One region of the Pontibacillus salicampi genome, then DNA from elsewhere that is predicted to be linked to it. Evidence: riboswitches for the same ligand, from Rfam matches in the RefSeq annotation. Region 1 holds a riboswitch; each other region holds the start of a gene.
What was found. Region 1 has a riboswitch for thiamine pyrophosphate ahead of ACFFGV_RS12560 (thiazole synthase). Riboswitches for the same ligand answer to the same signal wherever they lie in the genome.
Positions count from the first base shown of each region.

Region 2: it holds a riboswitch for thiamine pyrophosphate, as region 1 does, so the genes downstream of both, ACFFGV_RS15790 (YkoF family thiamine/hydroxymethylpyrimidine-binding protein) here and ACFFGV_RS12560 (thiazole synthase) in region 1, are expected to answer to the same signal.
Region 3: it holds a riboswitch for thiamine pyrophosphate, as region 1 does, so the genes downstream of both, thiC (phosphomethylpyrimidine synthase ThiC) here and ACFFGV_RS12560 (thiazole synthase) in region 1, are expected to answer to the same signal.
Region 4: it holds a riboswitch for thiamine pyrophosphate, as region 1 does, so the genes downstream of both, tenA (thiaminase II) here and ACFFGV_RS12560 (thiazole synthase) in region 1, are expected to answer to the same signal.

Region 1 covers NZ_JBHLTP010000011.1:76,057-83,541, reverse strand. Annotated here, with positions in the region: gene ACFFGV_RS12585 (cation:proton antiporter) at 1-954, shown strand, start outside; gene ACFFGV_RS12580 (CAP domain-containing protein) at 1,084-1,917, shown strand; gene ACFFGV_RS12575 (5'-3' exonuclease) at 2,163-3,032, shown strand; gene ACFFGV_RS12570 (cell wall-binding repeat-containing protein) at 3,094-4,482, opposite strand; gene ACFFGV_RS12565 (trimeric intracellular cation channel family protein) at 4,750-5,361, shown strand; TPP riboswitch at 5,426-5,527, shown strand; gene ACFFGV_RS12560 (thiazole synthase) at 5,619-6,380, shown strand; gene thiH (2-iminoacetate synthase ThiH) at 6,396-7,485, shown strand, end outside.
Region 2 covers NZ_JBHLTP010000013.1:26,121-33,605, forward strand. Annotated here, with positions in the region: gene ACFFGV_RS15775 (energy-coupling factor transporter transmembrane component T family protein) at 1-446, opposite strand, end outside; gene ACFFGV_RS15780 (ABC transporter ATP-binding protein) at 421-2,094, opposite strand; gene ACFFGV_RS15785 (ECF transporter S component) at 2,091-2,669, opposite strand; gene ACFFGV_RS15790 (YkoF family thiamine/hydroxymethylpyrimidine-binding protein) at 2,666-3,274, opposite strand; TPP riboswitch at 3,399-3,500, opposite strand; gene ACFFGV_RS15795 (putative bifunctional diguanylate cyclase/phosphodiesterase) at 3,818-5,857, shown strand; gene ACFFGV_RS15800 (SE1561 family protein) at 5,946-6,143, shown strand; gene ACFFGV_RS15805 (hypothetical protein) at 6,140-6,781, shown strand; gene ACFFGV_RS15810 (ATP-binding protein) at 7,059-7,485, shown strand, end outside.
Region 3 covers NZ_JBHLTP010000003.1:701,584-709,068, forward strand. Annotated here, with positions in the region: gene ACFFGV_RS04990 (HAD-IIB family hydrolase) at 1-843, shown strand, start outside; gene eutH (ethanolamine utilization protein EutH) at 1,056-2,132, shown strand; gene ACFFGV_RS05000 (NAD(P)H-dependent oxidoreductase) at 2,819-3,370, shown strand; gene ACFFGV_RS05005 (serine protease) at 3,644-3,811, opposite strand; gene thiC (phosphomethylpyrimidine synthase ThiC) at 3,840-5,624, opposite strand; TPP riboswitch at 5,763-5,877, opposite strand; gene ACFFGV_RS05015 (hypothetical protein) at 6,183-6,638, shown strand; gene ACFFGV_RS05020 (NAD(P)/FAD-dependent oxidoreductase) at 6,990-7,485, opposite strand, start outside.
Region 4 covers NZ_JBHLTP010000010.1:5,804-13,288, forward strand. Annotated here, with positions in the region: gene ACFFGV_RS11585 (DNA/RNA non-specific endonuclease) at 1-504, opposite strand, end outside; gene ACFFGV_RS11590 (GNAT family N-acetyltransferase) at 632-1,501, opposite strand; gene ACFFGV_RS11595 (acyl-CoA thioesterase) at 1,735-2,253, opposite strand; gene ACFFGV_RS11600 (tryptophan 2,3-dioxygenase family protein) at 2,353-3,057, opposite strand; gene kynB (arylformamidase) at 3,073-3,696, opposite strand; gene kynU (kynureninase) at 3,707-4,984, opposite strand; TPP riboswitch at 5,339-5,445, shown strand; gene tenA (thiaminase II) at 5,639-6,334, shown strand; gene thiM (hydroxyethylthiazole kinase) at 6,386-7,180, shown strand; gene thiE (thiamine phosphate synthase) at 7,184-7,485, shown strand, end outside.

The sequences.
Region 1 (7,485 bases):
ATGAGTACCGTCGGTTTATTGCTGACCACTATTCTTTTGGGCATAAGTATTTACCTTGTATGTGAGTTGCTTTTTCCTGTTTCTATTGTAGGTGCACTTTTAATGGCTAGTATGCTAACCCCGACAGATCCGGTCTCTGTTACTTCTATACTAAAGCAATCAGGAAGTAACCCTCGAATAGCGGATGTGGTGGAAGGGGAATCGATGATAAACGATGGGACCAGCATCGTTTTATTTACAGTATTCACAAGTATGTATATCTCTAACACCCCGTTTTCTATCTTTCGTTTTATGAACGAATTTATAACGGTATCACTCGGTGGGATTGTTATTGGCGTTAGTTTAGGGTGGGCAGTCAGTAAGGCTGTCCATGTGACTCATCATAAACAATACCAGGTAATGTTAAGTATAATTCTTACCTACGGGACGTTTTTTATTGCAGAGCATTTACATGTCTCAGGAGTATTAGCAACCGTCGCTGCTGGTATAATGCTGTCGTATGAGTTTGAACATACCAATAAGGAGGACCATTTCAGAGAATCGCTAGCGGGGTTTTGGGACATTGTAGAGCCGTCCATTTTGTCCTTAGTTTTTCTGCTTATTGGTATAAAGGCAACAAGCTATTTAACGATAGCATCATGGCAGGTCGCTTTTATATTATTTGCTGCAACATTATTAGTACGTTTTCTTGTAATAAGTGTACTAATACCACTAGTACCAAAATGGCGTAACCAATCCTCATGGAAGGATATCTTTATCATTAATTGGGCGGGTATTAAAGGTACTATGTCTATTGCTCTTTTGTTAAGCCTTGAATCTCAGCTAGGTACACAGGAACAAAGGCTGTTGGCCATTACATTTGCAGTTGTACTATTGTCGCTGGTCATCCAAAGTGTAGGGATATACCCGATCACTCGTTTTTTTGAAAAAAATAAAGTATTCAAAGATATGTAAAAAAACGAAACAGTCCTTCATTCATAGAGCCTTTCCTTGTTTTCCTTTTATTGAACAGCATATCAATTACAGGAGAGCACATACTACAAATGGCTAAACAAAGTAGCCCTATTGAATGGAGGAAATAGTATGAAAAAATATATGGCCCTATCCTTATCAGCAATTCTCTCTGTTAGTTTGCTTTCAGCTTGTGGAACAAATGATGAGCAAGCGGCAGATAATTTAAATAATTACGCAAATCGTAATGCAGAGCGTCTTTCCTTTGAACCAGGAGGAAATAATTATGAAAATGTACAAAACGGCGATGGTAAATATATGAACCGTTTCGACGTTCAAGGAAAGGTTCGTAAATATACCATTCCTGGGGGAGATGTTCAAGAGTATAATGTGAACCCTGAGGAATTTGGTATAAATCCAAAGCAGTTTGAAAACGGTCAACAAGCACCGGGTACAAGAAATGGAAACAACGGGCAACAGCAACAGCAGCAACAAGGTGGAAATGAGCAGCAACAGCCTCAAGCTGAAAGAGGAGAAGCACCATCTAGTGATGGTAAAGCTCCCGAGGAAACTAGTGAGAATAAGAACTTTAAACAGCAGGTTGTGGATTTAACAAACAAGGAACGCGAGAAAAAAGGTTTGCCAAAAGTAAAAGCGTTTGATGAATTAACAAACGTTGCTCAAAAGAAATCAGAAGATATGGTAAACAACGGGTACTTCTCGCACAATTCACCAACCTATGGCAGCCCATTCGAGATGATGGATAACTTCGGAATTGAATATAAAACGGCAGCAGAAAATATTGCAGCAGGGCAGAAGACTCCTGAGAAAGTTGTAAAGGGCTGGATGAATAGCGCAGGACACCGCAAAAACATTTTAAACAATAAAGTAACCCATATTGGAATTGGTGTAGAACGCGGTGGAGATATGGGAATATACTGGACACAAATGTTTATTCAAAAATAAAAAGCTCAAGGTGATGCATCGTAAGCAGGTGTATCACTTTTTTTGAGTAACTGACCAGTTGGTATTTATATCAGTATTTCTCCATCATACATATTGAGAAATTATAGGTCAGCATACCAAATCATTAATACAAATAAATGGGTGAAAACAGAAACGTCCTGCATAAATGTTCCAATTAGCTTTGACTGTATTAAATCAGACGTTTTGTTATAATAGTATCCATGTAGAGTGATAAAGGAGTCGTGATGATGGATAAAAATAAAGTCATGCTGGTGGATGGAATGGCGTTATTGTTTCGTGCTTATTTCTCAACGGCAATGAGTGGTTATTTTCGAATAAATAGTAAAGGGGTACCAACAAACGCTGTTCATGGATTTGTCAGGCACTTATTTACTGCCATGAATCATTATCAACCAAGTCATGTGATTTGCTGTTGGGATATGGGGAGCTCGACGTTCCGTACGGAAATGTTTCCTGATTACAAAGCAAACCGCGATGCTCCCCCTACGGAATTAATACCTCAATTTGACTTGGTTAAAGAAGTAACCTCTTCTTTGAATATTCCAAATGTAGGCTTAAAAGGATACGAGGCAGACGATTGTATCGGCACACTGACATCTAATTTACGCGAAGATGCAGAGGTAGTAATACTGACGGGAGATCAGGATATACTTCAACTGTTAACGGAAAATGTTTCGGTTGTATTATTGAAAAAGGGCTATGGGAATTATGCTGAATACACGGCAGAGACATTCACGGAAGAAAAAGGTATTACCCCGGAGCAGATGATTGATTTAAAAGCATTGATGGGGGACAGCAGTGATAATTATCCTGGAGTAAAGGGGATTGGAGAAAAAACAGCATTAAAGCTGTTACAAGCCCACGGTACAATTGAAGGGTTACTAGATAATCTGGATAATGTAACGAAAAGCCAGCGAGAAAAAATTGAACGGGATATGGAAAATTTACGTCTTTCTCACCAATTGGCAAGAATATATTGTGAAGCAGATGTTACATGTGGCTTAGACGAAGCGTTACTAACCATTGACAGAGCATTAATGATGGAGAAATTTAAGGAAGTAGAACTTGGAAAATTACATGATATGATTAGTTAATAAAAAGCGCTATGTGTCAGAACATAGCGCTTTTCCATGTTTAGTGTTGGTACTTGTAAAGTTATTTTTGGATAAACATTTGTGTCCAATAGTGGCCAGGATCTAAGTAACCAATCCCAATATGGGTGTAATTCTCATTAAGGATATTCCTGCGATGGCCTTCACTATTCATCCAACCGTTTACCATGTCTTCTGGGCTTGGATATCCTAACCCAATATTCTCTGCTGAAGCGCTAGTGTTAATTCCAAATGATTGGATCATTTCAAATGGTGTTCCATACGTTGGACTTGTATGCTTAAAGTATTTGTTACGCTTCATATCGGTTGATTTTTCTTGTGCAACCTGGGTAAGGTATGGATCGATGTCCAGTTTTGAAAGTCCTCTTTTTGTACGTTCTTTGTTGGTTAACTCCAACACCTGTTTTGCTTCTTGACTAATAGAACCATTTTTCTTCAACAAATACATATTGGTCAATGCTCGTTCAGGTAGAGCATTCTCCCCTCCGAGTACGAACCCAGATATCTCTTTGTTGGATATGTAATGTTCAGTTGCTTTCATATCCTTGCTAGGATGTACTAGTATGACTTGGGCTTTTAAGCGATTTGCCAAACCGGAGGCTGCGACAGCGTCTGGGTAATCTTCCGTATTACTATTCGTAGAAATACCTCTTACGAATAACATCTTATTAGCTGTGGAAGAGAGATGCTTTGCTGCGTCTATATTCGTTTCAAAGCGGTCATTTCCAGATAGTCGAGTGGTGTCAATTCCAGATTGTTCCATTTGATTTTGCAGCTCATTACTAATAACTCCAGGACCTCCATAAATAGTAACATCTTGGACAGATGAAGATAATGAGGAAGGAAGTCTGTTATTCCTCGTTAGGTATATAGGTGTTTCTTCTATTGCAGAATGACTAGATGCCGATAGAGCGTCTGCGATAGTAAATCCATTAGCCACAATTGCCTTTGTGCTGTTTTTAAGACCACTTGCTTTATGGATTGCTTTAGCCGTTTCAAATCGATCATCTCCAGCAACACGAGTTGTGGTCAATCCCATTTTTTCCAACTGATTGATAACACTTTGGCTAATGGCATTTGGTCCTCCTAACACATACACTTTTTTCGCGTTTAGTCTTTTCATTTCCTCTTGTACCGAGGAGGGAAGATTTGAGGTTGAGGTTAATAAAATAGGCGCGTCCTTAACGCCTGAGAGACTGGCAGATGCAAGGGCGTCCGCTGGATTGTCGCTCCTTGCTAAGATAACAGAGTTGTCCTGATTAGTAAGCCCATTAGGCCAGCCTTGTTTAGATATTGCGATAGCTGTTTTGTATCGATCTGTTCCATTTACTCTTTCATACGTGTTCAATTCATTTGCAGCCAAAGAAGAGGGAGAGGAAATAATAAAGCTGCCTATCATACCGATGAGTAGAAACAGAATAGTTTTTTTCACGTTAACGCTACCACCTTTTTCGACAAAATTTTTTCAATTTAACGGTAGCATAATCTATTCCGCTTTACTATGGGAATAAAGGTGCCCAACCATAGTCTGGGAGGATGAAGCTTTGAGACTGAATAGAGGAAAGGAGAGCTATTCCAATATTAATGATATACCTTATTCGTGCTTTGCCATTTCATTGGGGAAAATCCGTGTAATATCGTTGATGTATGCTAAAATAGAGAATGATTTGTATTTGGATAAAAAGAGGAAAGATGTTAAATGGCTTGGGACTTATTAAACTTCATAGCAGTAGCAGCCTTTGCTTTCAGTGGTGCAATCGTTGCAATGAGTGAACGATATGATATATTTGGTGTCATTATACTTGGTGTTGCTACTCCCTTCGCCGGAGGAATTGCACGGAATTTATTTTTACAAGAAGATGTTATCCATATTTGGGAGCAGGGAATTTTTCTCTACGTAGCCTTTGGGACTATCATGATTGTGTATTTCTTCCCAAAGAGCTGGGTGATGTTCTGGAATAGATGGAATTTATACCTTGATGCATTTGGGTTATCCGCCTTTGCAATTCAGGGAGCAATCTTTGCTATGAATCACGAATTGCCTTTAGGAGCCGTAATGTTCTCTGCTATTCTTACCGGGGTAGGAGGAGGAGTAACACGTGATATTTTAGCGCAAAGACGCCCCATGGTGTTACATACTGAAATTTATGCGGTATGGGCATTGATAACAGGTGCTCTGATTGGGTTTGGAATAATTGATTATACGAGTACAGTGCAGTTGTACACTTTATTTGTAGCCATTATTGTCTTGCGGTTATTATCATTTCATTTAAATTGGCATTTGCGTTTTCGTGATTTATATCGATTATAATAGGTTTACAGCGAAACCATTTTTTGTTAACTTTAGTTTGTAAGCTTAAATTACTTAATTTCATAAAGCAAGCTAGGGGCGCCACGATGATGGCTGAGAGGACTCAATCCGACCCTTTGAACCTGAATTGGTTAAGACCAACGGAGGGAAGCGCGTGACTAACGTCACATGGACAGTACAGTGCAATGCATATCGTCTATCCAAAGCTCATCCTCCAAAGGATGAGCTTTTTTTATGAACAAAAAGGAGAGGATTCCATGTTAACGATAGCTGGACAAACGTTTTCTAATCGCCTTTTGACTGGTACAGGAAAATTTAAGGATCATAAAGAAATGAAAGAAGCCATTGAGCAATCAGGATCAGAGATTGTAACGGTTGCCCTTAGGCGGGTGGATCTTCGCGGTAATGATCAATATATATTAAATGATATACCAGAGGGTGTTCAGCTTATGCCGAATACATCTGGTGCAAGAACCGCAGAGGAGGCAGTGAGAATAGCAAGGCTAAGTCGGGCTAGTGGTATGGGGAACTGGGTAAAAATAGAGGTGATTTCTGACCAAACCTATTTATTACCAGACAATGAAGAAACGATTAAAGCAACTAGAATACTTGTGGAGGAAGGCTTCGTTGTATTGCCTTATATGAGTCCGGATTTAATGGCTGCCAAGCGAATGGAAGAGGCTGGAGCTAGTGCTGTAATGCCGCTAGGTTCTCCAATTGGATCGAATAGAGGGATTCGAATGAAGGAAATGATTTCAATCATTATGGAACAGATTGATGTACCTATCATTGTGGACGCCGGTATAGGGAAGCCGTCAGAGGCAAGTGAAGCAATGGAAATGGGGGCAGATGCAGTTCTTGTTAATACTGCCATAGCAACTGCCGCCTCTCCTGTAGATATGGCGAAAGCATTTGATTTAGCAGTAAAAGCAGGACGTATTGCATACGAATCTGGTTTGGGAGCGACATCAAAATCAGCAAATGCGTCCTCACCGTTAACAGGATTTTTAACCACATAATGTAAGGGGGATTCCATGAGTTTTTATGAAAAAGTACAGCAAATAAAGGAAATTCCTTTCTCTTCCCGAATGGAACAGGTATCAGCAAGTGATGTAGAGCATGTACTAAGAAAACAACGATTGGATGAACATGATTTCTTTGTATTGCTCTCCAAGGCTGCAGAAGGTTATTTAGAGGAGATGGCTCAGGCAGCACATCAAAAAACGATACAGCATTTTGGTAAAACAATGAAATTGTTTTTACCATTATATTTGTCAGACTATTGTGTTAACACATGTAAATACTGTAGCTTTAGTATCGATAATGTCTTTCCTCGCCGTAAGCTGACCATGGAGGAAATTGATCAGGAAGCTCGTGTTATTTCAGATATGGGCATTGAAGAAATTATTCTCTTGACGGGAGAGTCAAGGAAACATTCCTCCGTGGAATATTTGAAAGAAAGCATGAAGGTGTTAAAGCAATATTTTTCCTCTGTAGGGATTGAAATACAGCCGCTTAACACAGATGAATATGAGGAGCTAGTGGAAAGCGGTATAGATGGATTGACTGTGTATCAGGAAGTGTATAATGAAGAAATTTACCGTGATATCCATGTGAAGGGACCTAAGCGAAACTATAAATACCGTCTCGACACCCCCGAAAGAGGATGCCAAGCCGGAATGCGGAATGTGAACATAGGTGCGTTATTAGGTCTTGATGATTGGAGAAGAGAAGTATTTATCACAGGGATGCACGCAAGTTATCTAAAGCATAACTATATGGAGACAGAAATAGGTGTATCCTTTCCTCGCATAAAGCCAAATGTTGGAAGCTTTGAGCCGGCAGTAGAGGTATCAGATAAGAATATGGTACAGGCAATGCTGGCAACTAGACTGTTCATTCCAACTGCAGGCATTACCATTTCCACGAGAGAGCATCCCAAACTCCGTGATGAATTAATTCCGCTAGGAGTTACTAAGATGTCTGCTGCCTCTTCTACAGAAGTAGGTGGTTATTCTGAGCCTAATGAAAATCAAAGTCAGTTTGAAATCTCTGATGAGCGTAGTGTAAATGAAATTCAACAATTGCTTAGAACAAAAGGATATCAGCCTGTCATGAAAGATT
Region 2 (7,485 bases), on a different contig from region 1:
CCTGCAAGAATTCCATATGCTAGCTTTGGAGGAAGTTTGCATTGCTGCATCAAACTTAATATAAAATGCACCATATTAGTGGTAAAGACAAACATTAGTGATAAAGATGCAAAGGCAAGCATCCTTAAGGAAAGAGAGAGAGCTACCATTACGTCCTCTCGAGGGACATTCCACCATAATAGAGCTACAACATCATTTTTGTTCGTTGGTTCATCTGCAAAAGCAATCGTAGTCCAAAGCATCCCGAGCGAAATAATAAAAAAGGGTAGAAAGAAAAGTGCATATCGGCTCCAGGCGACCTTTCCAAAGAGAATTGTCAATAAAATAGTGAAAATGCAATAAAGGAGCGGGGTGAACGGATCAAATACAAAGGCAAGCAAACAGACGGTGAGCACGACAGTGATGGCTTTCAAGCTTGGATTAATTTGATGTAATAGAGTAGACATCTTGCAGTGCCTCCAATCGTTTCTCTAACGACACACTCGTTGGTAATAGCAAGTTCCACTTTGCTAGATTTGGTTGCTTCCACAGTTCAGCAGGAGTCTGATCGGCAATGATTCTTCCCTCTTCCATCACAAGAACTCGTGTTGCATATTTTTGTACAAGGTCCATGTCATGAGTAATCATCACAATCGTAGTATCCTCCTTAAAGCGCTGTTCCAGCAAGCTCATCAGCCTTTCTGTGGAGCGGGCATCTTGGCCAAAAGTAGGTTCATCCAAAAATAACAAGCCCTGCTCATCGACAATCATTGTAGCTACACTCAATCTTCTCTTCTGTCCCTGGCTCAGAGTGTAAGGATGGCGCTTTTCTAACCCTTCCAGCTGACAATAGGACATTATTTCTGTTACGCGTTGGGTTATATAGTCCTCTGAGAAGGATCGAACTTTCATTCCATAGCCTATTTCCTCTTCCACGGAATCTGTTATAAATTGATGCTCTGGATTTTGAAATACATAGCCTATTTCCTTGCGTAAATCCCTTTCCTTCCAGCTGGAAAGCGGTCTTTGGTGCAGCATTAGGTCTCCTTCGTACTTGGTTTCAATACCCGCGAGCGCTCTCGATAATGTTGTTTTACCACTTCCGTTTGGTCCGAGTATTGCGATAAATTCCCCTTTGTGAATAGCAACATCAATTCCCCGCAGTATTGCTTGATTCCGTTTACTTACGTGAAGATCCTTTGCCATGAGCAAATTATTACTCAAAGCCTTCCGTTTGTTTGGCCTAGAGATTATAGCAGGGGCGTGGAGGTGGTTCGCTTCCAACGATTGCATATATTCCTCTATGGTTAACGGGAGGGGCTGTAGAGAAGAACCAAAATGGCTAAGCCAAAGGTCCGTGACTTTCGGAATCCATATGCCCTGTTCTTTTAGTTCGTCACCAAATGTGGTTATCGCTTCTCTTAATGGACCGTCATACAGCATCTTTCCGTCCTTTTGTAAAATAACAGCTCGTTCTATAAAGGAAGCCCATCCCTCCAGCTGATGCTCAATAACAATCAGGCCAAACGAATGCTGAAGATGAAGGCTATGAATCGTATCTATAAAGTCTTGTGTAGCTTTCGGGTCCAGGTTGGCAGTGGGCTCATCTAAAATAAGAATGGCAGGTTGTAACGCCAACACACAAGCTAATGCTACCTTTTGCTTTTGCCCACCAGAAAGAGAGGAAATGGTACTTTCCTTATATTCCTCCATGTCAACTAATGATAGTACTTCTTCTATTCTTGTTTCGATTTCCTCAGGGGGGGTCTGGATATTTTCTAATCCGAAAGCTATTTCATCCTCTACTGTAAGCATACAAAATTGACTTTCTGGATCTTGGAATACCACTCCAATCCGTTGACTCCATTGCCCAGGAGAGCTATTGGAAATGGATGCTTCGTTAAGCTTTACATCACCCGCTGTGTATCCATCTAATTCACTTGGATAAATTCCATTCAAGCAAAAGGTGAGCGAGCTTTTACCAGAACCGCTCGGGCCAAGAAGAAGCATGGTCTCTCCTTCTGAAATAGTAAAAGAAATGTCAGAAAGGGTGCTTTGTTCTGTTTCTTCATAGTTAAGAGAAAGCTGTTGGATGGATAACGTATCCCTGCTCATGCGGCTTTCTTCTTTCGCCATTCTTTACCAAGGGCAAAGCTGGATAGTACACCTGTCTTCGCTAATCCGTCGCTAATTGCTTTTCCAAGTAAACCAGAAATGACAGCCCCGCTAATCATTCTTACAATCAGCATACTAACGATGTAGGTTGTTCCAAACGCAGCGTAACCTGATCGGAAGTAGCCCCAAATAAAGCTGAAAACAGCCGCACCTACACCAGCCATCATAAGGACTGCTAAGGTATATCGCTTCCACCTAGTCAGTGCGAATGCGGTTTCTGCTCCTAATCCTTGAATAACGCCTGAGAGAATTAGGATAGGTCCCATAGCGTTGCCTAGCAGCACTTCAATGGTAGCGGCTATGGTTTCAGAAAGAAAGGCTGCTCCAGGCTTTCGAATAATGTAGGCTGCGATAATGGAAACTATAAACCAAATACCGAAGATAAGATCATATCCAATTGGTCCCATCACTGCTGCTAGCAGCTTTCCAACTGGTAAAAATGCCAAATAGACAACAGCGAATACTACAGAAAGCACGGACATAACAACGATTTCTTTCAGTCTCCAATTATTCATTCCTTTTTCCCTCCTTTAGTAGAAGGGCTGTTAGCAGAAATAGTGACAGTCATGACGGTGTGAGAGGAGCCATTTTTCTCTACATCGGTAAACACTTGCTCTAACCCGTTATAAATAGAATTTCCATCGCCATCTAGCCGGGTCGCATAGTGTACGGAGGATACCTCGATACCCTGCTGCTTCATAGACTCAATTTGGCTGTAAATAGTATCCATATAATCGCCGCCTCCCATTGGATAAAGAGAGAACATTCCTGCTGCTTCTTGATGAATGGTTTGACTGTTTGCAGCGTTTAATGGTGATTCGTCCTCTGCCATATACGTGTCGCCTGATGTGTCTCCAGGACAGCCAATAGAGTAGGTTGCATTAAAAACAACGTGATGACCAGTGCTTGCTGCTTGCAGAAAGGCTGCCTTTGTGACATCAAAGATGTGGGTAATTCTCCCGCGTACGCATGTCCCGATATCAGTCGTTTCCATCCAAACCTTTGATGTATCTACTTCTTTTAAGGCAGATTGAATCACCTGTACAAAATCATCTGTCATTGGATAAATAGCAAAGTTGCATCCAGCTATCCGATTACTTCCGCAAACTCGTTGTTCCATGAATATTCCTCCTAGTAATGAATGATTTTGAACGACACAAGGTGTTATAAACACAAAAAAACTGCATCCCAGGGGAATGCAGTCTAATATAAGATAGGGCACGATAGGCACGTGCTCGTAAATATCAAGTTCGACTGCACTTGCCCACGCTAGTATTATCCAGATCGGGTCATAAGGGTCGGAATTCATCCTCTCAGCCATGTACATAGCTCCCCCAGTGCGTAACGCTAGGTATGCAATTTTAGTTCGTTCACAAGTATAGAATAATAGAAGAATCAAATATTGTAAACATGTGACGATAATAGAAAAGAGGAATATGAGAAAAGAAACACTGTCGTGAAAGCTGCATGTACCCTTTGTTAGTCCACGTTCTCTCCTTTTAGGAGAAACTATAGAAAAATAAAAAATAGTCATATATTTGTTAGAATGAGCAAGAAAAATCGAATTTTAACGAAAATTTTACTGATATTCTGTTCCGCATATTCCAATATTATAATAAAATTTAAGTCTATTACACTAGGTCTTCCGTAATGAGGAGTGGGGATGTTGCAAGAATTGCAAGGTAATTATGAGAGTGGATTGGTTCTCCTTTCCCTCGTAGTAGCTATGGTTGGGGCATATATTTCTCTTGATATTGCACAGCATATTGCTCGGACAAGTAGAGATATGAGAATCCCCTGGCTATTTACAGGGGCTGTAACGTTTGGGATGAGTCTCTGGTCGGTACATTTTATATGGGTTAATGCTTTGCATGTCCATATACCTATATTGGAAAATGGCAGCGCGACCTTCTTGTCTATCTTGCCTGTCGTACTGGCGAGTATGGTTGCGTTTTATATGATTAATAAGGGAGTTATTACCTATATTCAAGTGTTTCTGGCTGGGGTTATTATTTCAGCTGGAATGATCGTTATGCAAATCGTAGCAAGAACTGCATTAGTCATGCCTGGAGTGGAATTGCGTTTTCATGCAGTCTATCTTTTCCTTGCGAGCTTTGTAGCATTCTTATTAGCAGTTGGTTCTATACGTCTGCTAAGAAAAATACAGCAGCATCGTTCCCGCCTTCGTAAAATAGGAAGCGCTATTGGATTAGGAATAGCCAACACGCTATTGTATTACATAGGTACAAAGGCCATGCCCATTTACGTGAGAGATACGAAGGTGTTCACTGCCACTCCATTTAGTGACAATACAGCGCTTGTATTGAACGTTACCATTATGATGACGGTTTTATTAGCCGCTGTTTTATTGCTTGGGCGTGTGGAGAACTTAAGCATGCAGCGCTTAGCCTATTACGATATTTTAACCAACCTCCCGAATAGAAGATATTTTATTCAAAAGTACGATGACCTTCTGAAAGGAACGGCTAAACAAAAAGGCGTCATCTCGTGCATCTTGTTTGATGTGGACCATTTCAAATGGATTAACGATACATTTGGATATGAGGCTGGTGATGAATTCCTAAAGCAGATTGCAAAGGAGATACGAGATCACGCTCATCCTACAACAGTTGTAGCAAGACTGGATGGAAATCGCTTTGGTTTGCTATATAGGAAGGGGAAGACAGTGGAGGATTTGCAAGAAAGGCTGGAAAGCATCCAGGAAAGCTTTCGTGGAATTCCATTTGATTTAGGACAGTTAGAGTTTCGCCCAACCCTATCAATCGGTGCTAGTATGAAGGAATATGATAATCCGAGCTATACCTCTTTATTTAGCCATGCAGAAAGAGCCTTACACTTTGCTAAGGGGAATGGTCGGAACAATATTCAGATCTACAATAAAGATATTCATTCTAATGAAAGAGAACACCAGCTGTTAAACGGTATGAAGCATGCAATGAAGAGAGGGGAATTCTCCCTTTACTATCAACCTACCGTGTCGGCACATCCATTACATTATCGAAGAGCAGAAGTATTAATTCGCTGGTTCAGCGAGGAATTGGGCCAGGTGTCTCCTGGGGAATTTATACCTCTAGCAGAACGGAGTGGATTAATTACCGAGCTAACGGAATGGATTGTACGTACTGCTTTAATCCAGCTGAAAGCGTGGGATAAAGAGCAGGCATCTATCCGTCAGCTATCAATTAATATTTCAGCTATCCATTTTCAATATGGAAATGTGTATGACCTGATGAAGCGATTGACAGATGAGATTGAGATCCATCCCTCCAGAATAGAGTTGGAGATTACGGAAACCTCTGTTATGAAGAATATGAGTCAAGCTGTAGCAACCCTTCATCAGTTAAGAGAGCTCGGGTTTCGTATTGCTCTAGATGATTTTGGTACAGGTCTATCCTCATTAAACTATTTACAGATGCTCCCGATAGATACGTTGAAAATTGATCAAACGTTTGTTCAAGATATTGCTCATGATACGAAGAAGCAGGCTATAGTAGAAACCATCATTCGATTAGCTAAGCACCTCGGAATGGAAATTGTGGTAGAAGGAATAGAGGAAAACGTCCAATATTTGCTCATGCAATCGTATGGCTGTGATTATTTACAAGGATATTATTTCGCGAAACCTATGCGGGCAGAGGAGCTATCAGCGGTGTACGAAAGAAATGCAGCCCAATTAGTGTAAGCATAAATTGGAAATTCTTCTTCCTCGGCATAGGAATGATGTTTGAAGTATAATACAGAAAAGGAACAGAGTATGGAGGAGGGATACCATGGGGAAAGCAGCAGATAACCGTCATTCACAAATTCAATATGTCCAAAACAGAGTGAACATGCTTCAGCACGTTGTCCAATCAATGGATGCTCACTCTGTTGAAGTAGAGGACTTAGATCAACTACTACACTTAATGAACGAGCTGGAAGGGAAGATAGAACGATTTAAGAAGGATTGGCAGGATGGTCGCTCATGAAGGAGCTTAAATCGATTCTTCTAGCCTTGTGGTTACTTTTTATCAGCTATGCCTTTTTTCTGGCTCCAATAGAAGGAGGAAAAGATGTCTTTCTGCAACACCTTTTCTCCGCCCAATATACCGACCCTTTACTGATGACCGTGTTTTCGTTGTTAGGGATATGGCCTGCTGTGTACTGTATTCTTCTACTTGAAAATGATCGAGCATCTATCCCTGCATGGCCATTTGCCTTAGGGTCTTTCGTTGCCGGTGCCTTTACGATATTACCTTACTTTGTATTCCATATAGAAAAACGGCGAGTGAAGAACAGAACTCCAGAACGAGCGAGATTGTTTTTGTCAAATCGTGGGTTATACATACTACTATTACTACTCACGGTAGTGCTGATGGCATTTGGTCTTTACTACGGTGATGTTAATGTATATGCAGATATGTTTATGCAATCCCGGTTTGTCCATGTCATGACGATAGACTTTATCGTGCTGACACTCCTTTCCATGGTCGCCATTGCCCACCATGCCTATTACTTACACGAACGATCCCAGAAGCTATGGTGGCTTGGTTTGATTCCCATTATAGGGGCACTGATCTACTTGCTCATTACAGACAATCGCCAGCGTGTGGAGGAAGGACGCTAAGTAACAACGAAAAGCTGCAAATGTGCAGCTTTTTTATATGGAAGCTATTAATCAGGCTTTTGGATCAGGCTAATGGTTCAAGGAATGTAGTCTTGGGGGGGAACTTTCCACCAGATTATCTCCAATGGAACGCTTTCCGAATGAGGACTGCATAAAAATTGTACCAGCAGCGTGAACAGTTTGTATTAAAAACGAAGAAAAGTGTTGATGTTAATTGACAGAAAAATTAAAATTATATTAAATTGAAAGCGTTTTATAGCTTGCAAGGAGACGTTGTGTGCGAAATATATTAAGAGTATCATTGCAAACCAAAATTTTGGGATTAGTAATATCTATGCTGTTATTCGTTATTGTTACGTTAACCGCTATTTTTGCTTATTGGGAAGTGAAACAAACGAAAAGTCAAAAGGGAGAGCTTGCTCTGCAAGTAGCGACCACCGTTTCCTTTATGCCAAGCATTAAAGATGCCTTCACACTGGAGGACCCATCTCTTATTATTCAGCCAATAGCGAAGGAGGTAGAGAAGGAGGTAGGAGCAGAATTCGTTGTGATAGGAAATAAGAATAGCATTCGTTATGCTCATCCAGATGCTTGGAAAATTGGGCGTAAAATGGTCGGAGGAGATAATGATCGAGCATTACAAAAGGGCGAGTATTATACTTCAGAAGCAACAGGGACATTAGGGCCATCCTTACGTGGAAAAG
Region 3 (7,485 bases), on a different contig from region 1:
AAGGTAGTAAACCATACTCAATTTAAGCGTGTACATAAGGTCACAACCCCTTCCAATATTCTATTTATGGATTTCGATGAAACATATTTTCCGCACGAATTCAGTTCATCACGTAGAGGAAAAATGTTAGAGCTGGAGGAATATTTATCTGATAAGGCAAGACATCAACAACTAATGTTTGGTTGGGTTACAGGAAGTAGTCTTGAATCTGTTTTTTCCAAGATGGAAAAAGGAGGTCTGACATTACTCCCGAATTTCATTGCAAGCAATTTAGGCACAGAAATTACATACTTTGAACGAGACAACTTTAATACAGTAGACTATGAATGGAAGTATATTCTTGAAAATACCAATTTTTCAAGCTCCAGAATAGAAGAGATACTGGAAACGCTTCATAATCAACATGGCATATTATTAGAATCACAGACCAATTTAGGAGGTTCCTCCTTCAAAAAAAATTACTATTATCACGAACAAAATCCTGCTCTTGATAAGAATAATTTGGGCCTAATTAGAAGCAAAGCCATGGAAATGGGTGTATCAGTAAATATCAACAAGTGTAATCCTATGGCTGGTGATCCTGAACATAGTTACGACGTAGATTTTATTCCTCTAGGTACAGGTAAAGATAAAATAGTAGAATTTATGCTTGATAAGTACGGAGTTAGTAGAGATAGATCCTTTGCCTTTGGTGATAGTGGGAATGACATAGCTATGCTTACCTCTGTTGGGCATGGGTACTTAGTAGAAAATGCAACCGAAGAAGCAAAAAGTCAACATACCAATATCTCTATCGGAAAATATGCAGAAGGAATTTTAAATACACTAAATACGTATATTTGAAATTAACATGGAAGCAGGTTGGTGATTTTAGTTAGCAGTAAGCTCATATTTCTATTCATAATGGAAGTGAACATCTGAAAAAGATAATAGAGCAATTTTTTAAGGTGATTTATAACTGCTTTCTACTCCAAAAAAAGAATAATGGTCATCATCCTCCTTTTTATGAAAAATAATTCTATGATATTTGGGTTGTTAAATGGGGAGATCATGCAATGGGAATAAACGATATAATAGTTTACATTGTCATCTTATTTATGTGTATAGGTGCGATGGACAAGCTAATAGGAAATAAGTTGGGGGTTGGCGAGAGGTTTACAGAAGGATTTATGACAATGGGGTCGTTAACATTGGCGATGGTTGGGATTATATCATTAGCTCCTGTTATAGCAAGTATCTTAACCCCATTTGTTGCGCCAGTTTATAGTGTGTTTGGTGCAGATCCGGCCTCCTTTGCTAACACTTTAGTAGCACTGGATATGGGGGGGTACTCGTTAGCAACGGAGATGGCACAGGGGAAGGATGCTGAACTATTTGCATGGGTTTTTTTAGGTACGATGATGGGACCGACCTTAGCATTTACTATTCCTGTGGCATTAAGCATTATTGACAAGGAAGATCATACGTATTTTGCGAAAGGAATTTTATTAGGATTAATAACTGTCCCTGTCGGTTGTTTAATAGGTGGAATAGTTGCGGATTTAAATATTCTTATAATCATACAAAACCTTATTCCTACCATCATTTTATCCATATTTATTTCTATCGGTTTATTTATCTATACAGATAAAATGATCGCTGGTTTTGCTGTCTTTGCGAAAGGTATTCACATAGTAGCTATTATAGGTTTAACTGCTATTAGTGTTGAAACCTTCACGGGCATAGTAATAATCCCTAATATGACACCACTTGTTGAAGGGGTTGAAATTGTAGCGATGATCGCTGTTTTTCTTGCAGGTGCCTTTCCGATGGTTACGGTTATCTCTTTTCTCCTTAAACAGCCATTAAAACAAATAGGATATGCATTAGGTATGAATGAGGTTTCAACGGCGGGCTTAATGGCAACCCTGGCTCATAACATCCCTATGTTATCCCTGTTAAAGGATATGAACCCAAGAGGAAAAGTCATTAATGTTGCTTTTGCTGTCAGCGGTGCTTTCGTATTAGGAAGCCATTTAGGTTTTGTTGCTGGAGTTAATAAAGACATTGTATTTGCAATGATAGTTGGGAAGCTAGTAGGAGGAATTAGTGCTGTAGTTCTAGCTGTTATTGTGACTAGAAAGTGGGTTTAAATTAGTTGTGCTGTTCATATGTTCTGAATGAATGCCGTGATGTTTTTGGTTCATACAGCCTTTAGTTGACTATTGTGGATGTGGGAGAGGGCAATGATGAGAGAGATGAAGGCATGTCTACTTTTGGACCCCACTGTATGGTGGTTAAATATTTTAGGAGGAGTTAAGTATGCCGATATGCCAAAACTGCAAGGGTTGCTATTAGGACACTTTTCCCCTTTACTATGGTAGAAACGGTAGAAGCATCCGAAAACAGACCAATAACCATAAAAAGCTGGCCATCACGAACAATATTTTTGTTCATGGAGGCCAGTTTTTTAAATGCACACAGGTTATAAACAAAATTAGGAAACCTTCTATATTTGTATATTTACTTTTGAGGGAAGATGAATCTCCTTCGTGAACGTGGATAAGAATCTCAAATCGATATAGGTAGGGAAATAAGCTCATTTTCCCTAGGATATATCTCCTTTTTTGTAAAGTCTATGTAGATGTTAATTTGTACTACGTTCACATCCATTCAGTAAAATTATCCTTAAATTTTGCCATATTATAGTAAAAACAATAGACCACCTATACGTACTTGGAAGTTCCTTAGGTACATACAAGTAATAATTGCAGCGCTTTCATTAATGAGATAGATAAAGATACAATATGAGTCGAATAAAGGAAAGGGGAGAAGAGTAATGAAGCATATTTTACTTATTAATGGTCATGAAGCGTATAATAAATCCAAAGGAGAGTTAAACCATACACTTTTTCAGGAGTGGCATAAGGTATTATCTTCCAAGTACGAAGTCAACACAACGATTGTAGATGAGGGGTACAACGTGGATGATGAATTAGAAAAGTGGAAGTGGGCAGATGTAGTCATCATGCAGACACCTATCTATTGGTTTAGCATTCCAGGGAAGTTTAAAGGTTATATTGATAGAGTGTTCATGGATAACATTTTCTTTACGGGATCAACACGATATGGTCATGGAGGGCTATTGACTGAAAAGCAATACATGTTCTCTTTAACATGGAATGCTCCAGCATCTATATTTAATAACTATGATGCATTCTATGAAGGGAATTCATTGGATGAAGCTATTTATCATCTTCATAAAATGAATCAGTACGTAGGGATGAACCCCCTTCCGACATTTTCCGTTCATGATGTTGTCAAATCAACTGATGTACCGCAATATAAAAATCAAATAAAGAACCATTTCAATGAAGTCTTCGAGGACTAAGTACAAGTGCAGAAATGTCATTCATAGTTACTAAGCTCAAGGTGAGATAGGAAGGTTTATAAAATGCTAAAACGCTTGAAGCCAATTCCAAGCGTTTTAGCATGCTAATCAGATAAACCCTTAACGAACAATTCTGATGTCACCAATTCCAACCCCTCCTTTGTTGAACATGGCAGTCTTTTACACCCCCAACAAGGAAATTGCCAATCTGTTAGGATTGGCATCTCGTGATTCTGTGGTTTACCTGTATAGTTCATAATAAAAATGATCCAATTAGTAATATAACGTATTTACCTTATGGCACTTCATACATTGCTCATGGTGAGCAGATGGAATATATTCGTGCTCACATTCTTCTTGTAGCTGGTGAAGTTGTTTCTCTAATGCATTTATGTGAATTTTCAACTGTGCAATTTCTTCCGTTATGTCTTGTGCTTTCATATTCCGTGCTCCTTCCATGTAATAAGAATTACTGGTATATAGAACCGCCAGATCTTTGGAACTCAGCTGCTTTTTCTTTCATTCCCTTTGATATTGCTTCATCTGTAGCAAGCTGTTGTTCCTTTGTGTAATTCCTTATATCCTGTGAAATTCTCATACTGCAAAACTTTGGACCGCACATGGAGCAGAAGTGAGCTGTCTTTGCACCTTCGGCTGGTAATGTTTCATCATGGTATTCCAACGCTCTATCTGGGTCTAGTGCTAAATGAAATTGATCTCTCCAGCGAAATTCGAAGCGAGATTTAGAAAGGGCATTGTCTCTTAATTGAGCACTAGGATGGCCTTTTGCTAAATCAGCAGCATGAGCAGCAATTTTATATGTGATCACTCCTTCACGGACATCGTCTTTATTTGGTAAGCCAAGGTGTTCTTTGGGAGTAACATAACAAAGCATAGCGGTCCCATACCAGCCAATCATCGCCGCCCCTATAGCCGAGGTGATGTGGTCATAGCCTGGCGCGATATCTGTTGTTAAGGGGCCGAGAGTATAAAAGGGTGCTTCTTCACATATTTCCAGTTGTTTGTCCATGTTCTCTTTAATAAGGTGCATAGGAACATGTCCTGGGCCTTCGACCATTACTTGTACATCGTGCTCCCATGCTTTTTTTGTTAATTCTCCAAGGGTTTCGAGTTCCTTGAACTGAGCTTCATCGTTGGCATCTGCTATGGAGCCAGGTCGCAAACCATCTCCAAGTGAGAAGGATACGTCATAGGTTTTCATGATATCGCATATTTCGTCAAAATGAGTGTATAAGAAGTTCTCCTCATGGTGATATAAACACCACTGAGCCATTATAGAACCACCTCGTGACACAATTCCGGTTAAGCGGCTGGCAGTTAGCGGGACGTAGGAAAGTAATACACCGGCATGTATAGTAAAATAATCCACTCCTTGCTCAGCTTGCTCAATTAACGTGTCCCTGACGATTTCCCATGTTAAGTCTTCTGCAACTCCATTCACCTTCTCCAGTGCCTGATAAATAGGGACGGTTCCAACAGGGACAGCGGAATTTCGTATAATCCATTCTCTTGTCTTGTGGATATCTTTTCCGGTTGATAAATCCATAATGGTATCTGCCCCCCATCGGGTAGCCCATGTCATCTTTTCTACTTCTTCTTCTATAGAGGAGGTAACCGCAGAATTTCCTATATTAGCATTCACCTTTACGTGAAAATGCCTGCCGATAATCATAGGTTCTATTTCTGGGTGATTGATATTAGAAGGAATAATAGCACGTCCTTTTGCAATTTCTTCTCGTACAAATTCAGGATCTCTCTGCTCTCGTATTGCTACAAATTCCATTTCTTTTGTAACTATACCCCTCTTTGCATAAGAAAGCTGGGTAATCCGTTGACCTTCTTTAGCTTTCTTAGGCTTATCGTTTTGATTTGGGAATGCCATATGGTCTATCCGAGGATCTGCCATGTGTTTATACCCATTATCCTCTGGAAGCATAACTCTTCCTTGATATTGTTCTACATCTCCTCGCTCATCAATCCAACCGCTTCGAAGCGGAGGCAGACCCTTTGTAATATCTATACGAAAGTCTTCATCTGTGTAGGGACCGCTGCTATCATACACTCGGAGAGGAGGATTATCCTCTTCCCCAAATGAGCCAGTAGTAGGGGATAGCTGTATTTCTCTCATTGGTACCTGAATATCAGCTTGAGATCCTTGTACATACACTTTTTTACTTCCAGAAAAACTGGACATAATCGTCATGTTCTTTTCATTTACGCTTTGTTTAACCATATTCTTCATCTCTCCTTCTTATAGATGGGAAGGACGAGATCCAGAACAACCTTAAAGAGTTGAAAGTACATAAAAAGCCGGGTCCTATTCCATAGGGACCCGGCAGATGTATGTAGAAGTTATATTGCATTCCAAGATGCTGTTTATGACTAACTTCCCTACGCTGGCATGATCCAGATCAGGTCCAAAGGGTCAAGAAACTTCCACGCGTCTCTCTCTCAGCCCGACTCATCGGACTCCCCTAGTTGTCTATAGTATATATTTTCCTGCAGGAATTAGGAATAGGGATATTTCACTAAATACCATTTCTAAGCAAATGGATGTTGTGAATGGAAAAATACACGACTTCTTTTCCTTTCCTGATAAGGAGCCTCACAAATACTAGATTTATTTCATGTCGCTGCAACTATTCTTTCATTATAAAAGGTGAAGATCTCTACACGCTTTTTTATACTGAACTATACTACCAATTTTATCATTTCAGATTGACGCTATAATGATAGAGTGATAGCTTCAAATATGTGTAAAAAAATTCAATTTTGGAAAGGAAGAAGCTAGTTGAGGAAAAAATGGTTAAGTTCTGTGCTTATGGTTGCCATAGCAATAGCTTTTGTACTTCCGCAAGGAGCAAATGCACAAGTACAAGGACACACCATAATTGATGAGGACACTGTGAACGTATTAAGTGCAATTGAAAATATGCCAGATAATATTATTTATTCTGGTAGGGAAGAACGTAAAAAATGGATTGAGGAATATACCGGATTAGATCTTCCATCTGAACAATCTAAATCTATTACATACACTGTACAAGCACAAGCAAGTTGGGGGAAGGTAGCGACTTGTGCAGGAGCATTAGGAACAGCAGCAGTTATCAACTTAACCCCAGCTAAAATAGTTAAGCTGAAGTCAGCATTAAAAGCTGCTGGAGGAGCAAGAACATTTGTTACAAAATGTTCTTCTGCTTACAAAACGTTTAGAAATGCAGGTGCATGTTCTTGGATACTCGAATGAATAATTCACAAAAGAAATTTCTGGCAAAACTGGATTGGCTTTTTATACTGTTGCTAGCTGTAAATTTGGCTTCTTTATTCTTGTTTGAGGGAATAGTAACTACATGGATCGTGGTTATCATCTTTGTTCTTAGTTTGATTATTGTAATATATTCACGAATAAAATATAAGCAGTTAGATAAAGATTGAGACTCCAATAATAAAAGGGACTAGGTACCGGTACTAAGTCCCTTTATTATATAAGCGAGTCAAATCAAAATAGCATATGAAATAGGTGTAGTAGGTATCTGTTCATACACAAGCTAAGGACACATAAAAAACCAACAGGAAATCTTCCCCTGTTGGTGGTTGGTTATTGTACCAGCTCTTGAATGAGCTGCTTATTCCGCTCCTTGAACATGTCATTGTGGGAGGAGACCATTCCATTAGCAGCAGCGTCCGGCTGAATAAAACGCTTCGCCCTGTTTACTGCATTAGCTGCGTCTTGAAAAGCACCTGCAATTAAATTTAATTTCCCCTCATGATATAAAATATCACCAGCTCCGTATAAACCTTCTACAGTAGATTCACTCAACGCATTTCCTTGGATAAAATAATCATCCTTAAGGGTAATAGGAACTGTACTATTATCAAGAAGGGATGCATCACGATCAAACCCATGATTAATAATGACATCGTCTACCTTTATATGACTAATTGTGTTGTCAAGGTGGTTGGTGAGCTCAACTTCAGAAATGATGTCCTGCTGCTTGTTGGCTATTAAATTAGTAATGGAGGTATGGAATAAACATTCAGTGGGTCCATCGAGTAGTTGGGTAACTTGCGCCTCATGTCCCTTTAGCTCTTCT
Region 4 (7,485 bases), on a different contig from region 1:
CTTTTGATTCGATAGAAAAAATTGTTCAGGCTTAAAGTGAAAATTCTTTATTTCCTTTTCTCTAAGGTTCACATCCTGCTCAAAGTTAAATTGAGCAAGGCTTTGACTAGCAACCTCTTCATCTTTCAATATATGGTGGTTGGTCAATAGCAAATTCGGTGTCACCATAAATCCGGTACCATGACCTACTACTTTCCCAATACCATCTCTTATTTCTATACGACAAACGGACTTAGAGGCGTTGATGCCTGCTTGAAAATAAGAAATAGGAAAAAGATCATTTTCCCCGATGATTCGTTCCATTGCCAGCTGGTTACGAGCGAGCTTTTTCTTACGATTGGCTACTCTATCTGGCTGATCTACTTCAAACGGGCTATGTGTTTGGAGGGATGCTTCATTGTCCTCTCGCTCTGGTGTTCTTTCTGCAAATCGATGTAAAGCCTGCTGCTGCTGTTCTTCAATTAACTCCCGATTCCACTGCTGTAGCTTTTCATACTGAATCATCGCACAAGCCTCCTAAAGGATGTCTTAAAGTTACCCGTCCAACATAAACGGGACACCCTCTACTTCCATACGAACCCCATACATACCTTCCATCCTTTTCCCTATTTTTTTACTAAACAGCAAAGACTTAAGTATTAGTATTATCCTCTCCATTAAACCGTACAACCAATGAGTCTCCGATAGGGTAATAGCCTATTTTCTGGTATATGTTGTTAGAGGTACTATTGGATAGGTCTGTATATAAACTGCAAAACTGATACCCCTCACCGAGCAGCTTCTCAGACAAGGAGGCAACAGCACACGTAGCATACCCTCTCCGCTTCCATTTATCAGGAGTGTACACACTGTTTATTGTCGTCCCATTTCGTGTAGACCTCGCTTGACCTACCATGGAGACGACTTGTCCATCCACAACCCAAAAGTACAATTTTTTATGCTTAATATTTTGCTCTGTTACTTTTTGTGCGTATTCTTCCGTAATATCAATTCCTGCTTCTAGACCAAAGGCATATAACCAGCGTGTTGCTAATGCTAAGTCCTCCGCTTCCGCCAGCTTTAAAAAGCCGTTACCCCTGTTATAAGGACCAACAGCATCAAGCTGGTACACCTTTTGTTGCATAGCAATATGATAAGGCCTTCCAGTAAGCTCCCTCCATCGATCTGCTAATCTGGTAATCGTTTCTGGGGCGCCTATAAGACCGGGAACGTCATGATGATTATCAGCAAAGAACCGAACCATTTCTTCCAAAACACTGTCGGAGGGTGTGTGATTGGTCGCAATTACCCACATATGTGGAGAAGTTCGAATTACGACAGCCTGGATATCTCCTCTTTCATGTATGTATCCTAGCACCGGCTCTTGATCGTAATAATCTTGTTGCTGAACTAGCCTTTGCAATATACCAAGCGGCAAGTTATGTAAAGCCTCTGATTTGATCAGAAAGGGCTCTACCCTTCTTTCAAACTCTATTGGACTATTGAAAGTCATTACCGTCATAGAGCAGCACCCCCTAAAAATTTGAGTATTCACACGATTCGACAACCATCCATACATTTCCTTCCAAACAGAAGTGGTTTTTTCAATTAGCTGGCAATCTAAAAAAGGTGCCACTTATTATAAGGGCACCCTTTCTTTAAGGGAAGCATCTTCTTCTGTTGCCTTGTCCTGTAATTTACTCTTCATAAAAAAACCCTGTTGCCGCTAGCAACAAGGTTATGTATGGTGTGCATTTATTTCCGTCTCCAAGGAAATTCAGTTCCAAAACGATTAGCAAAATCCTTCGATTCACCGCGTCGTTCTCTGCGACGCTCTGCTCGTTTTTCTGCTCCTTCGTGCAGCCAGGATTCCTCTTCGGTTTCCGGGTACACAGTAGGCACTGTCTTCGGCTTATTGTTTTCATCTAATGCCACCATGGTAATAAAGGAGGTAGCGCATATAGCTCTTTTACCCGTCAAGAGCTCCTCCTTGATGGCTTTTACGAATACTTCCATCGAGGTGTTTTTTGTCCATGTCACAAATGCCTCTAAACAAATGGCATCTCCAGCGTTTACTGGGTACAGGAAATCAACAGAATCTGTTGAAGCAGTAACAACAGGAGAACGAGCATGGCGCGTGGCAGCAATGGCAGCTACATCATCAATATAGGCCATCAGCTGCCCTCCAAATAGGGTGCCGTGATTGTTCGTATCGGTTGGTAGCACATGTGAGTTTTTGACAACTAGTGAATCAATACAAGGTTTCTTTTCCATTAGATTACCCTCCTACTACATCAACTCGTAATCCCATTATACCCTACTTCTACCTGTTATATGTTGGTTCTAAATAATCAAGCGCTTACATCGGATAATTTATTCAAGCGGCTTTGTATCATAGCTTGAACCCGTGTAATCTGTCAGATCACAAATGCTCTTCCAAAGCTCAGGATAAAACTCGTACTTAACCCCCTTCTCTAGCATCTGTGCTGGAATTCCTTTAAGGCTGTTGGTCTGTAAGCCTATCATGCGACGAACTAGTTGTAGATGGTAATGTCGGAACGTCTGGAAGTTCTCATCGAAGCGTGTCAGCTGCTGCATGAGATGATACATACTGTAATAGTTCTCTGGTGATTGATGAACGGTGAGAGGAGTTAATTTTCTTTGATTAAGAAGCGTTTGGAACGGCTCCCACAGGGTAGGACCGAGCCTTAATATTTCATTAAACCCTGGTGAATCCTGTCCGCTTCCTTGACCAAGGGCTAGACGAATCGTATGGTAATCGTTTGGGCTGATAACCTTTACCATATCAAATACTGTTGGTAAATGATCCAGATGCATATTTACTCTTCTTATTTGTTCCGTGGCTCTTTCTGGTTCGTCCTTCTCCATATACTCTTCTGCCATGTGTATATATTGAATCATCAGCTTGAAGTGTAATTCTGCTATTTGGTGAATCATCTGAAAGGTTAGTTCATCCTCACAGCTTAACTCCCCTTCTTCTTTTTGCAGTGTTAACAATGGTTCTGTTTTAATATATTTCTCATAATCCTTCTTTTGCTTTGTTTTATAATAATCCATATTCTCGTTCCCCCTTCATTCATAGTAGCGGAGTACCGCTCTGACAGGACTTCCATCCCCCTCTACAATAGGTAAGGGTAGGGCTGTCAGCTCATACAATCCTGGAGTAACACCCTCTAGGTTCAACCCTTCTAGAATATGAATGGAGTGAGTATGTAATGCGTGATGGGCAGCTAATTCTTTACTGTCTAAGGGATCTACTGAAGGGACATCCACGCCGAGTAAACGGACTCCATGACTGGCTAAATAAGAAGCCGCATCCGGGTGAATGGAAGGAATGGTTTCTGGGAACGGTTCTCCCTCCTTCCACGTATCCGTTTTCAGTAAAACTCGTTCCGCTCCATCCAGGGAAAACCCTTCTAATAAACTAGCGGTGACCTCTGTAGCATTGGAAACATCCAGTACAATAGCCTTGCCCATATAAATATCCAAAGGAAGATCTATCATTTTCTCTCCGTTTGAATCAAAATGGTAAGGCGCGTCCACATGCGTTCCAGTATGGACGCTCATTTCAACTTGTCCCACATTAACGGATCCTGTTTCTTCCATACTCCAGCTTAACTGGTAGCGATAAGGAGTATCGCCTGGCCAGACAGGGGTATCTGGCCCCAGCCTTCTAGAAACATCTATCATCTTCAACCATCCTCTCTTATGCAATAACATCACGCTCGTTCTCATATTTCAGATATAATTGTTCATCCATAATCCTCTTTAATAGCTGGACCGTTTCCCACACCTCTACATACGTATTGTACAAAGCTACAGGTGCCAGGCGAATAACATTAGGAGCTCTGAAATCAGGTACGACCCCATAATCCTTTAGCGATTTACAAATACGGGCAGCCTCCGGATGCTCCAGACACACATGCCCTCCACGACGGTGGTCTTCGTCTGGATTTCCTATAGCAAATCCAAAGCTCCAAAGCTCTTCGTTAATTAAATCCATCATATAGCGAGTAGCATGCAGTGATTTCTTCCTTACTCTTTCAATAGTTGCTTCCTGAAATAATTCTAAGGAGCCAATTAATGGTGCAGTGCTTAGCATGTGAGGTGTACCAATTTGGTAGGCACCAGCATCTTTAGCTGGCTGGAACGTGTGACTCATATCAAACTGACTATGTTTATCAGAGCCAAACCATCCAGCTAAGCCGGGGTTCTTTCCAAAGTGCTGTTCGTGCACAAATAATGCCGCCACTCCACCAGGGCCATTATTTACATATTTATAATTACACCAATAAGCAAAATCAACCCCCCATTCATGAAAGCGATGAGGAATAGCTCCAACAGAATGGCACCCATCAAAACCGATTAAAATCCCGCGTTTGTGCGCTTCCTCCGTCAGCCTCTGTATATCAAGCAGCTGACCGCTGCGATATAGAACCGTTGGCAATACAACTAACGCCACCTCTTCGGTCATAGCCTCAATAATGTCACCTTCTAAAATTTGCCGTCCATCTGGGGAGGACACTTGCAGCAGGTGTTCCTCAGGATCCAATCCATGCAGCTTCAATTGACTCTGTAAGGCATATATATCTGAGGGAAAATTTAATTCATCCGCCACTATTTTATTTCTTTTTCCTACTGGTTGATAAAAAGTGGCTACTAATTGATGAAGATTGGTAGTTGTGGAACCGCTTACAATAACCTCTTCCGATTTAGCCCCTACTAAAGGAGCGCTCTTTTCTCCTAGTTCTTCAGACAAGTAATACCATGGATACTTCCCCTGCATCCATCCACCAATACCGAGCTGCTTCCAAGAATCTAAAACGTCTAATAATGATTTCTCCGCCCGTTTCGACAACAGCCCAAGCGAGTTCCCATCCATATAGATTGTCTCAGGCTGTACGTAAAACTCCTTTCGAAATGCAGCGAGTTCATCTTGATCATCTAGTGACTTGGCATATTCTTTCGAAACATCCACATCCAACACCCTCTCTCCCTTTTTCTCTTAGTTTACCATATTAGAGAAAAACCAGGTAAAGATGACAAAGGTACTTCCTCTTTTTGCAGCACAAAAAATAGACTATCGAGCCCAAGAGAAAAACCAACACATGGATACCTCTCCTCAACACCTAATAGAGTGCCAATAATTTCGTTATAGTGGCCTCCGGAAGCAATGGAGGAAGTGATTTCATTATCTCTCAAGAAAGCTTCATAGATAGTGCCTGTTCATATATGGACAACCCTTTGCCAGGAATGGGTTAAATCGAATGTCTTGCTCACTCCCCTTTAAGGTGATTGGAACTCCTATCCAGTCTATGTTATAGTAAGACGTGTATAGGAAGTCCACTAGGGGCGCCTTCTATGAAGGCTGAGATAAGGCATTGCCTTGGTCCCTTTGAACCTGATCTGGTTAGTACCAGCGAAGGGAAGTGGAGTCGGTTGGATAGAATATAAAGCGCTTCGTTTATTCGTATGCTGCTTTTCACAAACATCCATAACCGCTCCAGTTTCGGAGCGGTTTTTTTGTATCTAATTTGGGTAAATCTATCAGCAGCAAGGAGCCCAAGCAACACTTCTATCCAGCTTCACCCCACCGTTCCTAGTGCTTCCTCCCAAATTTCATTTAGGAGGCAGAAATATGACATTCACTGAACAACTTCGCCAGGAGGCAGAACCAATTTTTGAAGCTATAATGGAGCATCCATTTGTAAGAGGAATTGCCAATGGAGATGTACCAAAAGGGGCTGTGACACATTACGTAAAAGCAGACTTTGAATACTTAAATGCTTTCATGCATCTTTATGGCATAGCAGTATCAAAGTGTCATGATCGAGACGATATTGAATTTTTCACGCAAAATATAGACTTTGTGCTAAATAGTGAAGTCCACCCTCACCACAATTTATGTGAGTATATTGGTATTCCTTATGAACAATTGCAAGGATACCCGTTACCTCCGAATGCAGATTACTATATTAAACATATGAAACACCATGCCCATGAGGGAAATTTAGGAGAAATTCTAGCAGCCTTACTTCCATGTCCGTGGACGTATCTTGAAATTGGGAATCGACTCATGGAAGAAGTGAATCCGGATACAAACCACCCATTTTATACATGGATTACCTTCTATGCTGATACATCCATGTCCAATACAACTATTAATCTACGAGAACGATTAGACACATGGGCTGAAGGAGCAAGCGAACGAGAGAAGGAACACATGAAAGAAGCGTTTATCAAGAGCTGTCAACTAGAATGGGCTTTCTGGGAGATGAGCTATAACGAACAAACATGGGATCTTATCCCAAGGGCATCAGTGGCCTCTTCTTAAAACAGTTATACACTTTTTATCCACAATTATATTAAAGGAGGAAATCATTTCATGCTAAATAGCTCTTTGCTTACAGCATTGCGGGAGAAAAAACCGCTTATCCACAATTTGACGAACGAAGTCGTAACTAATTTCACAGCAAATGGACTTTACGCTATCGGGGCAGCTCCTGTCATGTCAAAATCAAGAGATGAAGCGGCGGAGATGGCCTCCATTTCAGATGGAGTACTGATTAATATTGGAACATTAACCTCTGAGGATGTCGATGCTATGCTCCAAGCAGGTAAAAAGGCAAATGAGTTAGGCCTTCCAGTAGTGCTCGACCCTGTCGGAGTTGGTGCCACCACGTACCGACAAGAAATCTGTCAACAGTTTATCAACAACATCTCCTTTACAGCTATACGCGGAAATGCTGGGGAGATAGCCACCCTCATCCACCAGGACTGGGAAACACGAGGAGTAGACTCTTCTGATAAAGGAGATGTAGCAGGTATTGCGCAACAGGCTGCTAAAGAGCTGAATACCCTTATCCTACTAACTGGGGAAACAGATGTAGTTTCCGATGGAACGCAGACTGTTTTATGTCGTAATGGAACAAGCATGCTGACAGCCATTACGGGGTCAGGATGCTTATTGGGCTCGGTTCTTACAGCATTTCTAACATTAGGTGGACAACCTGTGGATAATGCCGTGACCGCTGTAACTACGTATGGGGTTGCAAGTGAACAAGCTGTTCCAAAAGCAAATGGTCCAGGAACATTTCACGCCCATTTCCTAGATGCTCTAGCTGCTGTTACTGAAGAAACAGTAGCCCAATATGGTCGTGTTGAACAAAAGGATGTGTAGAACATGAAACCTGTCACAGAGATACTACCGCTCTATTTCATTATGGGCAGTCAGGATTGTACCCACGATCCAATCTGGACATTAGAAGAAGCCATAAAAGGTGGAATTACCTGCTTCCAGTTTCGAGAAAAAGGAGAGCATGCGTTAGCGGGTGAAGAAATGGAGGCTTTAGCTCGAGAGCTTCAAGCACGTTGCAAGGAATATAATATACCTTTCATTATTAACGATGACGTTGCTCTGGCGCAGAAACTGGACGCTGATGGCGTTCATGTGGGACAGGATGACACTCCTATAAGCGATGTGGT